DNA from 3 places in the Actinopolyspora sabaoui genome. Region 1 is predicted to be linked to each of the others. Evidence: riboswitches for the same ligand, from Rfam matches in the RefSeq annotation. Region 1 holds a riboswitch; each other region holds the start of a gene.
What was found. A riboswitch is a leader RNA that binds a small molecule or an ion and turns the genes downstream of it on or off. The one in region 1 is predicted to bind cobalamin.
Positions count from the first base shown of each region.

Region 2: another riboswitch for cobalamin. It lies ahead of ACOQFL_RS14110 (ABC transporter substrate-binding protein); the one in region 1 lies ahead of metE (5-methyltetrahydropteroyltriglutamate--homocysteine S-methyltransferase).
Region 3: another riboswitch for cobalamin. It lies ahead of cobN (cobaltochelatase subunit CobN); the one in region 1 lies ahead of metE (5-methyltetrahydropteroyltriglutamate--homocysteine S-methyltransferase).

Region 1 is NZ_JBMIHH010000005.1:132,639-137,611, reverse strand. Features, by position in the region: gene ACOQFL_RS10640 (sodium:solute symporter family protein) at 1-1,231, opposite strand, end outside; gene ACOQFL_RS10635 (serine hydrolase domain-containing protein) at 1,751-3,103, opposite strand; cobalamin riboswitch at 3,274-3,531, shown strand; gene metE (5-methyltetrahydropteroyltriglutamate--homocysteine S-methyltransferase) at 3,671-4,973, shown strand, end outside.
Region 2 is NZ_JBMIHH010000006.1:370,626-375,598, forward strand. Features, by position in the region: gene ACOQFL_RS14105 (FecCD family ABC transporter permease) at 221-1,258, opposite strand; gene ACOQFL_RS14110 (ABC transporter substrate-binding protein) at 1,255-2,283, opposite strand; cobalamin riboswitch at 2,346-2,539, opposite strand; gene ACOQFL_RS14115 (DUF3800 domain-containing protein) at 3,049-3,810, opposite strand; gene ACOQFL_RS14120 (endonuclease V) at 4,068-4,757, shown strand; tRNA gene ACOQFL_RS14125 (tRNA-Leu) at 4,956-4,973, opposite strand, start outside.
Region 3 is NZ_JBMIHH010000003.1:375,219-380,191, reverse strand. Features, by position in the region: gene cobA (uroporphyrinogen-III C-methyltransferase) at 1-152, shown strand, start outside; gene cobN (cobaltochelatase subunit CobN) at 210-3,824, opposite strand; cobalamin riboswitch at 3,955-4,079, opposite strand; gene cobG (precorrin-3B synthase) at 4,204-4,973, shown strand, end outside.

The DNA.
Region 1 (4,973 bases):
TGAAGGAAGCCGCGATGAACGCCGTTCCGATACCGATCACCACACCGATGGCGGTGATGACACGGCCGACCGTGAGGTAGTGCGAATCCGGCATGTTCGGTTTTATGTACGGCTCCCAGATATCCGCGGTGAACACGGTGTTGAAACTGGAGACGTTGGCCGCCATACCGGCCATGAACGAGGCCATCAGACCCGTGACCGCCAGCCCCAGCACGCCGTTCGGCAACAATTGCGCCATGAGCAGCGGAATCGCCGAGTTGTAGTCGTACTGGCTGCCCGGTTGCCCGATGTTGGGCTGCATGATCAACGCGATCAGACCGGGCAGCACCACGACCAACGGGATGAACATCTTGGGGAACGCCGCGATCAGTGGAGTACGCCGGGCAGCCGAGAGGTTCTTGGCGGACAGCGAGCGCTGCACCTCCGCGAAGTTGGTGGTCCAGTACCCGAAGGAGATCGCGAAACCGAGGCCCAACGAGATGGTGAGCCAGTTGGCCCCGAGCGGGTTGTCCTGCCCGAAGCCTGTTCCGCCCCATGCGGTCAGGAACTGCGCTCCCTCGGAGGCGGTCACCTTGTCGATGACGCCACTGACACCACCGACCCGGATCAGGCCGAGCACGGTCAGCGGCACCAGCGCCGCCACGATGACGAAGAACTGCAGTACCTCGTTGTAGATGGCCGAGGTGAGTCCACCGACGGTGATGTAGATCAGCACGAACACACCGGCTATGACGATGGACAGTGGGATCGGCCAGCCGAGCAGTGCCCGCAGCACGATGGCCAGTGCGTAGAGATTCACACCGGCTATCAGGACAGAGGCCACCGCGAATATGACCGCGCTCAGCAGATGGGAGGAACTGCTGAACCGCCGCAGCAGGAATTCGGGAACACTGCGCACCTTCGAGTTGTAGTAGAACGGCATCATGACCAGGCCGAGGAAAACCATGGCCGGAATCGCGCCGATCAGATACCAGTGCACGGTGTAGGCGCCGTACTGCGCGCCGTTGGCGGCCATGCCGAGAATCTCGGTGGCTCCCAGATTCGCCGAGACGAACGCCAGTCCCGTCACCCACGCGGGTAGTGAACGCCCGGACAGAAAGAAGTCGAGCGTGGAGTGGACGCTTCGTTTCGCGGCGAACGCGATACCTAGCACGACCACGAAGTAAATGACAAGAATGAGGCTGTCCATCCAGTTCATGGACAGCCGTAGCCCATCGGCCAGAGTGTGCATTGTCGTCCGATCCTGTCGCCGTCCGCGAGTTGGCTCTCCAATCGCATGTCCGGAATACCGAACGTTGTTCGACAACGTACGACACGATCGGGTGACGGTCAACACATGCGAGACGGCAGGTTCTCCCTCGGACGGAGTACCAGCAGCGATCGTCCGATACGCACGGCAGCAGGCAAAGAAGCCGAGGACGCACGCTGCACACAGCGGACACCGGCGAACACGAGTTTCTCCGAGAGCGCTCACACAGCGTAGATCGTCCGCGAAGGACGACGCACGGTCCGGCACACCGCGAAGCGACGTCTCAAGGAACGGGCTCCCGTGGCCTGGACTCCCGCCACCGGATGCCGGACAACCGTCTCCGCCAGCGGTCCGTCGAGGAACCGGGGCGGATCCCCGGGGCGGGACTCCCGAATGTCGGGATCGGCCGACGCGCGATCACACGCAGGCTCGTGCTTCGCAGCAGGGGGCTTCCCTGGACGCAGGGCGCGACGAAGTCACGCGGAAACTCGCACCGAGTTCTCACTCCCAGGGCAATGTTCCGCCCGGAACGGGGGCCGACGGATCGTAGGGCCTTCTGGTGAAGACGAAGGTGTTGAGATCCAGATGCGTGGCTGTGCCGTCCGCGGCGCGCACCACGCGCAGTCGTTCCCCGCGGTGGTACCCGTCCAGTCCGATCCAGTTGTCCGGTCCGTCCGGCCGGAATCGTGATGGCCGACCCGGCCCCTGCCAGGCAGCGAGATCGAGCACCCCGTCGGGCAACACTCGGAGCAGCTGCGGGACCGGCCCCCAGTACCACAGGCCGGTCAGCTCCAGCAGCTCCTCGGAGACCCCACCCTCGGGAACCCACTCCGGCGGGATGCGGGGTTCGTGCTCGGCGAGGATCTCGAGCAGATCGACCGCGAGTGCGCCGTTCGCTCCGGCGGTCGTGTTGGCGAGAAAGATCACACCGGTGGACTCGGCCGGGTCGGCCAGCATGTTGGCCAGAAAGCCCGGCATGGAACCACTGTGACCCACGAGCGCACGACCGTTGTGCCGTGCCAGTTGCAGCCCCAGCCCGGCTCCCCTGGTCCACTGCGGCCCGTCGTCCACACTGGCCGGTTTGCGCATCTCGTCGAGCGTGTCGGGGTGCAGCACCTCCCCGGTCTCACCGGTCAGGAAGCGCAACCAGCGGATCATGTCATCCACCGTGGACCAGAGCTGACCGGCCGGGGCCATCGCGACCGCGTCCTCGAACGGTTCGGATTGCAACACGTCGGCCCAGGGGTGCACCGCCAGCCCGGGGGCGTACGGCGGGACGGGGCTCTCGGTGGTGCGGCGCATCCCGAGCGGTTCCAGGATCTCCTCGCGGACCACCGACATGAACTCGTTGCCGCGTACTCGCTCAACCAACTGCCCCAGCAGCCCGAACGCGGTGTTGGAGTAGTGGAACACGTGCTGCGGTTCGGGACGCAGCTGGGCGCTGTCCACGCCCGCGAGGAAGTCCTCGGCGGACTCGCCCTTTGTCCGTTCCCACCACTGCCCGGCAGGCTCGGAGCTGAGCCCACTGCAGTGCGCGAGCAGCTGCCAGATCTGCCGGTCGTCGACCGCCGTGCCCGGCACGTGGTCACCGAACCGGTCGGCCAACGACAGCAGCCCCTCGTCGCGCAGTCGCATCACCAGCACCGCCACGAAGGTCTTGGTGATGGACCCGATGCGGTACTGCGTATCGGAGTCGGGCCGCCGATCGTCCACCCGCCCACGAGAATCCACCCAGATCGTCTCACCGTCACGCACCAGTCCGGCGATAATCGAGGGCACACGGTTGCCCGACTGTTCCAGTGCCAGTCGGCGCAGCAGGGCGCGTCGGGTCGCGGGCAGCAGTTCACCGGCCATGCGCCTCATACTTTCGCGCTGTCACCGACGTTGGCAAGTTCGCCACGCGGCGGGACGCGGTGTGACCGCTGCTACATCGAACGGCGAAACGGCAGCCGAGCGGCGGTACGAGCGTGCCGATCAACCGCCGTGAAAGGCGGGTGGGGCTTGCCAAACCGGACGGCGAGCGCAACCATACGAGCGCCGATGGTTCAGCGGCGAGGGCGAACGGTCCCGCCGCTGAGGCAAGAGGGAATCCGGTGCGAATCCGGAACTGCCCCGCAGCGGTGAGTGGGAACGAACGTCGTCACCGCCGCGCTCCCCGACCGGGATCGCGAGCGGAACACGGCACTGGACCCGAGGTCCGGGAAGCCGACGACCAGTAGGAGAACCGGCTGAAGCCGGTGGTGCCCGCGAGTCCGAAGACCTGCCGTCGGTGCGTACCGCGAGCGGTGCGCGAGTCCGGGACCTCGAGGGAAGGTCGGCAGGGCGGTCACGTCGCGAGCTCCCACGCGACCGTGGACACGTGTGCCCTCATTCCTCGAGGTGCTCGGTCGACCATGTCGTCGAGCTCGCGAGGAGAGAGCTTTGACCAGCGAAATCGGATCCACCGTACTCGGATACCCCCGTATCGGCCCGCAGCGGGAACTCAAGCGGGCGCTGGAGAGCTACTGGGCGGGCAAGAGCGGCAGGGAACAGCTGCGCGAGACGGCCCGCACGCTGCGTACCCAGAGCTGGCGGGAACTGCACGCGGCGGGTCTGGGATCCGTTCCCAGCAACACGTTCTCCTATTACGACCAGGTCCTGGACACCGCGGTGACCTTCGGCGCCGTGCCGGAGCGCTACCGCGAGCTGGGGCTGGACTCGTTGGACACCTACTTCGCCATGGCGCGCGGCGTGGAATCCACCCCGCCGCTGGAGATGACGAAGTGGTTCGACACCAACTACCACTACCTCGTTCCCGAGATCGGCCCGAACACCGAGTTCAGCCTCGCCGACCGCACCCCCGTGAAGCGGTTCCGGGAAGCCGGGGAACTCGGGATAACCACCCGCCCCGTGCTGGTGGGGCCGCTGACCTTCCTGCTGCTGTCCAAGAGCGCCGAGGGGGCACCGTCCTCCTTCACGCCGCTGCACCGGTTGGACGATCTGCTGGAGGTCTACACCGAGCTGCTGGGTGAGCTCCACCGCGCCGGTGTGGAATGGGTGCAGCTGGACGAGCCCGCGTTCGCGGCCGACCGCCAGCCGGCGGAACTGGAGAAGCTGCGCGGGGCCTACCGCAAGCTCGGTGAGCTCACCGCGCGGCCGAAGCTGTTCGTGCCCACCTACTTCGGTGATCCCGGCGAGGCCCTCGGCGTGCTGGCCTCCTCGCCGATCGAGGCGGTCGGGGTCGACCTCGTGGCCGGCTCGACCACGATGGAGGTGCTGTCCGGACTGACCGGTCTGCGGAACAAGACGCTGGTGGCCGGTCTGGTGGAGGGTCGCAACATCTGGCGGACCGACCTCGACGACGCGCTGTCCAAGGCGGCGACGCTGCTCGGGCTCGCCGGTGAGGTCTCGGTGGGCACCTCGTGCTCGCTGCTGCACGTCCCCTACGACGTCGAGGCCGAGAAGGACATCGACCCGCAGGTCAAGTCCTGGTTGGCGTTCGCGCGGCAGAAGGTCGAGGAGGTCGTGCTGCTCGACCGCGCCCTGCACGAGGGGCGGGACGCGGTGCGCACGCAGCTGGACAGGGCCCGCGCTCCGATCGAGGACCGGCGAAACGCGGCCCGGCTGCGCGCCAAGACGGTGCGTGACCGCACCTCGAAGCTGCGTCCACGGGACGCCGAACGCGGTGAGTACGCCAAGCGGCGTGCGGAGCAGCAGCGGGCTCTCGGACTGCCGCCGCTGCCGA
Region 2 (4,973 bases), on a different contig from region 1:
TGTGCTGCTCATCGAGCTTGTCCATCTCACCGGCACTCTCCTGCGCGACAGCGCCGAACACCAAGCTCGCCACCGACACCGCCGCGGGTTCTCTCGTGGTGCGCTCGCGAGGAAGGCCCGACGTGGTGTAGTAACTACCCGATGTCGGGCCTCCCCGGAGCGAGCGCCCGCGAGAGGTTCCGCCAAGCGAGCTCCGCGAAAAGCGGGTTGAGCACCTTCATCAGTGCACCTTGCGGCTGCGGTAGAGGATGACCACGAACGCGGGCACCCCGACCAGCGAGGTCATCACGCCGACCGGGATCTCCTGCGGATCCAGCGCGGTCCGCGCGATCGTGTCGATCCACACCAGGAAGATCGCCCCCGCCAGCGCGGTGGTCGGCAACAACCTGCGGTGGCCGGGGCCGACGATGGCCCGCGCCGCGTGCGGCAGCACCAGCCCCACGAAACCGATGGCTCCCGAGGCACTGACCAGCGTGGCGGTCAGCAGCGCCGTCACCACGAGCAGCAGCAGCCTGGTGCGCGCCACCGGAACGCCGAGCGAGGCGGCCGCGTCCTGCCCGAAGGTGAACGCGTCCAGCGAACTCGACTTGGCCGTGCACACCACCAGCACCGCGAGCAGCGCGCCAAGGCACAACCACACCTCGAACCAGCCGGTTCCACTCAGCGAGCCGAGCAGCCAGAACAGCACGCTGCGCGTCTGCCGGGAGTCGGCGACCGACATCACGATGAACGAGGTCAGCGCCGAGAACAGCTGCATGGCCGCGACGCCGGAGAGGATCACACGGTCGGCGGTGCCGCCGACGATGTGGCTCAGCACCATCACCAGCGTGAACGAGAGCAGTGATCCGAGGAACGCGCCGAGTGACAGCGAGAGCACCCCGCTGCCAATGCCCAGCACCACAACCAGCACGGCCCCGGTGGAGGCCCCGGAGGAGATCCCGAGCACGTAGGGGTCGGCCAGCGGGTTGCGCAGCAGGGACTGCATGACCACCCCACACAGTCCGAGCCCGGCACCGCACACCGCCGCCAGCATGGTGCGCGGCAGTCGGAGATCCCAGATGATCCCCTCGCGGATCAGCGAGAGCCCGGCGTCGCCGAGACCGAGATGCTCGCCCACGACCGCCCACACGTTGGTCACGGCGATGTCGGCCGGGCCGAACGTGATGGTGACGGCGACGGAGAGCGCGAGCAGCAGCAGACCCGCCAGCCAGAGAACGGCGGCGGCACCTCCGCGCGAGCGGGCCAGTAGGGCGGTCACTCGACGAGCCCGAACTCACGCAGCTTGGCCGCGACCCGTTCCACGCCGTTGACGGTACGGATCGAGGGGTTCATGGCGGCGCCGCTGAGCCGGATGTAGCGGTCGTTGCGCACGGCGTCCATGTGCTTGGTGACCGGGTTGTTCTCCAGGAACTCGATCTTCTGGGCGGCTTCCTCCGCGGTCTGGCTCTCGCGGGTCAGATCGCCGATGACCAGCACGTCGGGATCGCGCTGGGCCACGGTCTCCCAGTTGATCTGGGGCCATTCCTTCTTCGTGTCGTCGAAGACGTTCTTCGCGCCGATCTCCTCGGTGATGATGCCGGGGGCGCCGCAGCAGCCCGCCATGTAGGGCGACTCCTTGTTGGCGAACCAGTAGAGCATGCTCACGCCGGAGGCGTCGATGTCGGAGGAGGCCTTGTCCATCCTGCCGCGCAGCTCCTCGACCAGCTGGTCACCGCGCTTTTCGACGTCGAAGACCCGCGCGAGCTCCTCGATCTCCCGGTAGATGGTGCTCATCTCGAGTGGTTTGCTGCGTGCGCCGTCGCCGTCGCCCTCGTTGTTCTTGACGCAGTCCGCCGGGGAGAGATAGGTGGGCACGCCCATCTTGGCGAAGTCGTCCCGGGAGGACACCTCCTGGAAGGTGCTCTCGAAGGAGGCGGAGACGAAATCCGGTTCCTCGGCCAGCACCCGCTCGTAGGAGGGAGCGTTGTCGGCGAGCCTGGGAACCTTGGAGTTGGCTTCCCGCAGACTCTTCAGGACCGGGTCGGTCCAGGTGGCGGTGCCGACCATGCGGTCGGCGAGGCCGAGCGAGAGCAGGATCTCGGTCGAGCCCTGGTTCAGCGAGACCGTGCGTTCCGGCGGGGCCTCGACGGTGATCTCCCCGCCGCAGTTCTCGATGGTCTTGGGATAGCCCGCGGCGCTGTCCTGGGCGGAGGTTTCCGAACCGCTGCCGCCGCAGGCGGTCAACACTCCGAGCCCGAGCGGAATAAGGCAGGTCAGGGATAAGACACGGGACGATCTCTTCATGAGTCCTTCTCCGTCGGGGCTCCATGCGCGAGAGCCGTGCGGGCGGTTTCCGTGCGTCGCGTCGGGCGACGCCACAGCCAGCAGGTTTTCGGGCTCGAGATCGTCCACTCGGAGCGCCTTCCCGAGAGCTCGTCTCAGTGGCCGCTGCTCCGCGCGTCCCTCTCACCGCTGCGCGTCAGCTCCGGATTCGCACCGGATTCCCTGCGCCGCCCGGTGGAACTGCCCGGGCGGGTTGACTGGCGAGGAAGAACCTAACAATCCCGGCGAGTGTGGCTGCGCTCGGTGTGGGCGGCGCAACGTCGTCGCCCGAACACAGCCGCAACAGGAGACGCTACTCACAGCCGCTTCGACGCCCGGAGATCCGGTGCGGGGCTCTCCGGGTAACCGCTGGGCGCGTGTCGGCGGGCGACGAGGACCTCGCTCGGTGCACCCTGTTGTCGATGTTCCCAATCGTCCGGAAATGGGTTGGTCATCCGAATCAGACGCAGTGCCCCCAACCCCGGGTGAATGCTGCTCGCTCCGAGCGGATGAGAGCCAATCAGCTCTCCCCCTGTCAGGTGTAGTTCACCTGCCGGTACCGAAGAGTGTTGACTCTGACGCACAGTGAGACATAATGGAAGGGCCAACGTCGTTGGCGAGTGAGACAATGAACCGGAGCCCTTCAGGGGTTGCGAGGATGAGCCGGAACCGGGAAACCGGATCCCTCCGCCGCAGGCGGTTGTGGCCCCTCGAGCCCACTGAGGGGCTCCGTTTTGTCCGGACGCGTCATGTGCTCTCGAGCAGGCTCGGCCACCAGGACCGATTGGTGACGAAGTCGTTCTCGCCGATGATCTTCATTCCGTAGTTGAGCAGCTTGCCCTTTGCTCGGTGCAACTGGTGGCCGCACTCGATCAGCAGCTGGGCGGCTCGGACATCGTCGGGAGCTCCACGAAGTGCCACCGACAGGATGCCCGCGTGCAAATCGGCCAGCTGGAGGCCGTCATACTCACTCGTTCCGTGCCAGCTCGGTGGCCATCGAATGTGTTCCCAGGGCGTATGCACCGGAGAGGGAATGTTTTGAACCAGATTCAGATAACTAACCGTTCCGTCGTGATCCATATGCCTGACTGACCCCAACCGCAGGATCGCCAGTCGCGCTCCGCCGTGCCACCCATGAGCTGCCAGCGCGATACGTTCCAACAACAAGCGTGTCGTGTAGTTGTAGAACTTCTCATTGTCGCTCCGTAGAGCTTCATTGAACTGGACCGTAGCCTTGTGAGTAATGACGTGAATCGTTTTCGCGTCCGGGATGCTGGCGAGCATACTCGTAGCGAGCTGGCGACGGTCCGCCCGCTTGGGCTTAAAGTGCTCGACCCAGTGCAGCGGGCGTGAAGTTCCGATCTCGTATCGCAGCCCGGCAGCGACCGCCCTCGCGTAGGAGACGCTCTCCGCCGGAATCATCAGAGCGGTCATCGCGAAGAACGTGGAGGAATCTTTACCGAATCCACGGTCCCCGGTTTCGTCGACATACACCTCGACCTTGGGCAACTTGCCCGCCCAGCTGGGCGTACGAGGCATAGGTGCTCTCGAACCAGGAGACAACATCAACCTCCGCTCCAACTTCCGGCGATCCGCGGCTCACCGCAGCGTGATCACCACTGACACGGCGCACGATGATATCGCTTCGAGCACGAGAGAATACGGACAGCGAGTTTTGTGCAAGATCGGCCGTAGTAGATGCTGATGCAGCCGCCTTGGACGATGCGGTCGCTCGTAATGTTCCTGGTGTGTCGGACAATGGGGCGGTGATTGGCGTCCGTGATCCGCATCCGTGGCCCATGACGGAGCAGGAAGCCGTCGCTGTGCAGCAGCGGCTGCGGCCCCTGGTGCGTTTCGACGGTGAACCCGAGGTCGTGCGCACGGCGGCAGGGTTGGATGTGGCCTACCGCGAGGAGACCGACGAGCTCGTGGCGGCGGTGACGGTGCTCGACGTGGCCTCGCTGGCCGTGACCGACAGCGTGGTGGTGCGCGGCGAGCCGGAGTTTCCCTACGTGTCGGGGCTGTTCGCATTCCGCGAGGCGCCGCCGCTGCTGGAGGCGCTGACCCGGCTGTCGAGCGAGCCGGACGTGCTCGTCTGCGACGGCCAGGGGCTGGCCCATCCCCGCCGCTTCGGAGTGGCCTGCCACCTCGGCGTGCTGACCGAGCTCCCCAGTATCGGCGTCGCCAAGACCGCGATGGGCCACTACGAGCCGCCGGACGAACAGCGCGGCGATTGGTCACCGATCCGGTTCGACGAGGAGATCGTCGGCCGGGCGCTGCGGACGCAACGAGGCGTGAAGCCGGTGTTCGTCTCGATCGGCCACCGCTTCACCCTCGATGCGGCGTGCGAACTGGTGCTGCGGCTCGCACCGCACTACCGCCTGCCCGAGACGACACGGAGCGCGGATCGGTGGGGGCGCCGGGGCTCGGTCGGCCACTGGGCGCACTGGTCGTGATCGGCACGGGACTGTCCACGTCGCGATGTTCGACAAGGAAGCGACGAAAGAGGACAGTGGAGGGGGACGGACAAACGTCACGTCCACGATCTCAGGGAAGAGCGTCTCGGCAGCGGCACACCGAATCCAAAATGGACGCCCCCCGGCCCATCCCGCTGAGCATAGTGATCCACACGTACCGTGAACAACGGTTTTCGGTGCCCCCGGTCGGACTCG
Region 3 (4,973 bases), on a different contig from region 1:
AAGGCAGCATGCACACGCAACGGACGCTGCGAAGCACCCTGCGGGACGTGGCCGACGAGGTCGAGAACTCAGAAATCCGGCCACCCGCCGTGATCGTCGTCGGTCCGGTGGCGGGATTGGCGCCCGACCGTCGCTCCCTGCCGGTGGGCTGATTCGGCCCGAATGTCGGCGGCGATTCCGCCCGTAATCGACGCCGACGAACCTCGGTGTCACTCGCCGCCGGGACCGTCCTCCAGATCACCCTCCACCTGCAGGTAGACCTCTCGCAGTCCCCGCAGCGTCTCGGGGTCCGGCTCCGCCCACAGTTCGCGGTTGGCGGCCTCCAACAGTCGTTCGGCGATTCCGTGCAGCGCCCACGGATTCGACTCGGTGAGGAACTTCTGGTTCTGCTCGTCGAAGACGTAAGTCTCGGCGAGCTTCTCGTACATCCAGTCGCCGACCACGCCGGTGGTCGCGTCGTAACCGAACAGGTAGTCCACCGTGGCCGCGAGCTCGAAGGCACCCTTGTAGCCGTGCTGGCGCATCGCCGAGACCCAGCGGGGGTTGACCACACGGGAGCGGAACACCCGCGAGGTCTCCTCGTGCAGCGACCGGGTTTTGATCGAGTCCGGTCGCGAGCTGTCCCCGATGTAGGCGGCGGGAGACTCGCCGCTCAGCGCCCGCACGGTGGCCACCATCCCGCCGTGGTACTGGAAGTAGTCGTCCGAGTCGGCGATGTCGTGCTCACGCGTGTCGGTGTTCTTGGCCGCCACCGAGATCCTGCGGTAGGCGGTCTCCATGTCCGACCTAGCCTCGACGCCGTCCAGTTCGCGACCGTAGGCGAAACCACCCCAGACCGTGTACACCTCCGCGAGGTCCGAGTCGTCGCGCCAGTTGCGGCTGTCGATCAGCGACAGCATCCCCGCACCGTAGGCACCCGGCTTGGAACCGAAGATCCGCATCGTCGCGCGGCGCTCGTCGCCGTGCTCGGCGACATCGGCCCTGGTGTGCGCGCGCACGTGGTTCCACTCGTCGGGCTCGTCCAACTCCGCGACCATCCGGAAGGCATCGTCGAGCAGGTTGACCACGTGCGGGAAGGCGTCCCGGAAGAACCCGCTGATTCGCACCGTGACGTCCACACGTGGGCGCTCCAGCTCGTCCAGCGGAATCGCCTCCAAGCCGTTCACCCGTCGCGAGGAGTCGTCCCAGGTGGGGCGGATCCCGATCAGCGCGAGCACCTCGGCGATGTCGTCACCGGAAGTGCGCATCGCACTGGTGCCCCAGATCGACAACCCCACGGATCCGGGCCATTCACCGTTGTCCTCGCGGTAGCGCTGCAGCAGCGACTCCGCGATGGCGTAACCGGTGTCCCAGGCCAGCCTGCTGGGAATGCCCTTCGGGTCCACCGAGTAGAAGTTCCTGCCGGTGGGCAGCACGTTGACCAGGCCGCGCAGTGGGGAGCCGCTCGGTCCGGAGGGGATGTAGCCGCCGTTCAGCGCGTGCAGCGTCGAGCCCATCTCGTCGGTGGTGGCCGCGAGTCGCGGCACGATCTCCGCGGCGGCGAACCGCAGCACCTCGGGAACCCGTTCCGGCACCTCACCCAGCACCGCCCGGCAGACTTCCTCGGCCTTCTCACTCTGCCAGCCGTGCTCCTCCATGGCCGACACCAGCGAGTGTGCCCGCTCTTCGACGTCGTCCACCCGTTCCCGGGCCTCCGAACCGTCCTCGGCGAGTCCCAGCGCCTCCCGCAGTCCCGGAACCGCGGCCTGCTGACCACCCCACATCTGTCGCGCCCGCAGCATCGCCAGCACCAGACCGACCCGGGCCTCCCCAGCGGGGGGATCCCCGAACACGTGCAGCCCCTCCCGGATCTGGGCGTCCTTGACCTCGCACAGCCAACCGTCGACCTGCATCAGCATGTCGTCGAACTCGGCATCGTGCGGGCGCTCCTCCAAACCCAGGTCGTGATCGAGCTTGGCGGCCTGCATCAGCGTCCAGATCTGGCTGCGGATGGCGGGCAGTTTGGCCGGGTCCATCGCCGTGATGTTTGCGTGCTCGTCGAGCAGCTGCTCCAGTCGTGCGATGTCGCCGTAGCTCTCGGCGCGGGCCATCGGAGGAACCAGGTGGTCAACCAGGGTCGCGTGCACCCGCCGCTTGGCCTGCGTCCCCTCACCGGGGTCGTTGACCAGGAAAGGGTAGATCAGCGGCAGATCGGCGATCGCCGCGTCCGTGGCGCAGGCCGCCGACATGCCCGCGGTCTTGCCCGGGAGCCATTCCAGATTGCCGTGCTTGCCCAGGTGCACCATGGCGTGCGCGTCGAAGTCGTCGACCAGCCAGCGGTAGGCGGCCAGGTAGTGGTGGCTCGGAGGCAGGTCCGGATCGTGGTAGATCGCGATCGGGTTCTCCCCGAAGCCACGCGGCGGCTGGATCATCAGCACGACATTGCCCGCCCTGATGGCGGCGAGCACGATCTCGCCGTCGGGGTCCTGCGAGTAGTCCACGAACAGCTCACCGGGCGGCGGTCCCCAGTGTTGTTCGATGTCGGCGCGCAGCTGTTCGGGGAGCGAGTCGTACCACTCCCGGTACCGCTTGGCGGGGATACGTACCGGATTGCCCGCCAGCTGCTCCTCACTCAGCCAGTCGCGGTCCTGCCCGCCCGCCGCGATCAGTGCGTGGATCAGCGCGTCGCCGTCCTGCGCCTCGACACCGGGCAGGGCGTCCGGGCCCTCCGCCGGACCGATGTCGTAGCCGTGCTCGTGCAGCGAGCGCAGCATCCGCACCGCCGACACCGGGGTGTCCAACCCCACGGCGTTGCCGACCCTGGCGTGTTTGGTGGGGTAGGCCGAGAGCATCAACGCCAGGCGCCTGCGTTCGGCGGGGATGTGTCCCAGCCTCCCGTGCCGGACCGCGATTCCGGCTACGCGCGCCGCGCGCTCGCTGTCGGCGACGTAGACCGGCAGTCCTTCGGAATCGTTCTCCTTGAACGAGAACGGTACCGTTATCAGCCTGCCGTCGAACTCCGGAACCGCGACCTGGGTGGCCATGTCCAACGGGGACAGTCCCTCGTCGTTCTCCTCCCAGGCGGTGCGGCTGCTGGTCAGGCACAGCCCTTGCAGGATCGGGATGTCCAGTTGCGCGAGTGCGCCGACGTCCCACGCCTCGTCGTCCCCACCGGCGGTGGCCACCGCGGGCTTGCTGCCTCCCGCTGCGAGCACCGTGACCACCAGGGCGTCCGCTCCGCGCAGCGCTTCGAGCAGTTCCGGGTCGGGGGTGCGCAGCGAGGCGCAGAACAGCGGCATCGCTTGTCCGCCCGCGTTCTCGATCGCGTCGCAGAGGGTGTGGGCGAACGCGGTGTTGCCCGCCATGTGGTGCGCCCGGTAGTACAGCACCGCGACAGTGGGGCCCGCCGTCCGCCCGGGTGTGCGCTCCAACCTGCCCCAGGTGGGGGTTTCCTCCGGCGGAGCGAAGCCGTGCCCGGTCAGCAGCACGGTGTCGGAAAGGAAGTGGAACAGCTGGGTCAGGTTCTCCGGCCCACCGTGGGCAAGGTAGGCGTGCGCCTCGGCACACACTCCACCCGGAACGGTCGAGCATTCCATGAGCTCGGCGTCCGGTTGTTGTTCCCCGCCGAGTACGACCACCGGTCGGGGTCCGTTCAGCAGGACGTCGAGCCCTTCTTCCCACGCCCTGCGGCCGCCGAGCAGCCGCACCACGACGAGGTCCACCCCGTCGAGCAGCCCGGGGAGATCGTCCGCACCGACCCGGGCGGGGTTGGCGAGCCGGTAGTCGGCGCCGCTGGCCCGTGCGCTGAGCAGGTCGGTGTCGGAAGTGGACAGCAGCAGGATCATGCGATTGGCTCCTCGGCGTCGAAAACCGGGGGGACCGACCAGGACAGGACGCGCGATGCACGCGCGTTCGAACGGCGCATCAGTAACCTTCCCAGGGGTCCTCGCCCCTTTTCAGTGGTGGCGGTGGTCGGAGTCTCCTGGCTGCCGGATCATCGCTCGCTCCGGTCTTCCCATCTCCACGAGACAGTGACCGTCTACGGAGTTCGCTCCTCGGTGACAGTGGCGGGACCGCGCCGGACTCGCACCGGCTTCCTCCGTGATCCACCGCAGATACGCGCTCCAGTTTCGGGAACGTGCGGATCCCTCGTCAAGCTGCGGGCACACCCCGACCCGCCATCGTGTCGCGGCGCACAGTGGTGCGGCCCGTAGCATCGCCGGAGTGTCCGAGAACTACAGTGCCGACCGCGACAGAGCCGACGCGTGCCCCGGTGCGCTCCGGGTTCATCAGGCCGCGGACGGTGGGCTGGCACGGATCCGAGTCCCCGGTGGTCGACTGGAGGCCCCGCAGCTGCGCGCCCTGACGAAGGCAGCCGTTGAGCTGGGGAACTCCACGGTCGAGCTGACCTCGCGTGCGAATCTGCAGCTGCGCGGGGTCGAAGCTCCCGAGGACTTGGGACGGCTGTTGGCCGAGGTCGGTCTGCTGCCCTCGCTGACCCACGAGCGGGTGCGCAACATCATCGCCGCCCCTTACGCGGGACTCGACGGTCGTGGCCGACTGCACTCGGTGCGGTGGCTCGCCGCGGAACTCGACGCGCTGCTGTGCGCAGAGCCCGCGCTGGCCGAACTGTCCGGCAGGTTCCTGTTCACCGTCGACGACGGGAGCGGTGATCTGGCGCGGTTGCGTGCTGATGTGGGATTGCTGCCGGTGTCCTCCGACAGCGTCGCCGTGCTGCTGGCGGGGAGCGATTCGGGAGTGCGCGTCCCGCCCGGCGCGGCGCCCGCCGCCGCGGTCACGGCCGCGTGCGAGTTCCTCGCCGTACGGGAACGGCATGGGGCCTCGGCGTGGCGAGTGGCCGAGTTGGACACGCTGGATGAGTTGACCGACGCGCTTCGTGCTCGTGTGGGGCGGTGGCCGGAATCCGTTGCCGATGTCACATCCCGGTCGTCCGTCTCGTTCACCGAGTGGATGAATTCCCAGGAAAGACCTGC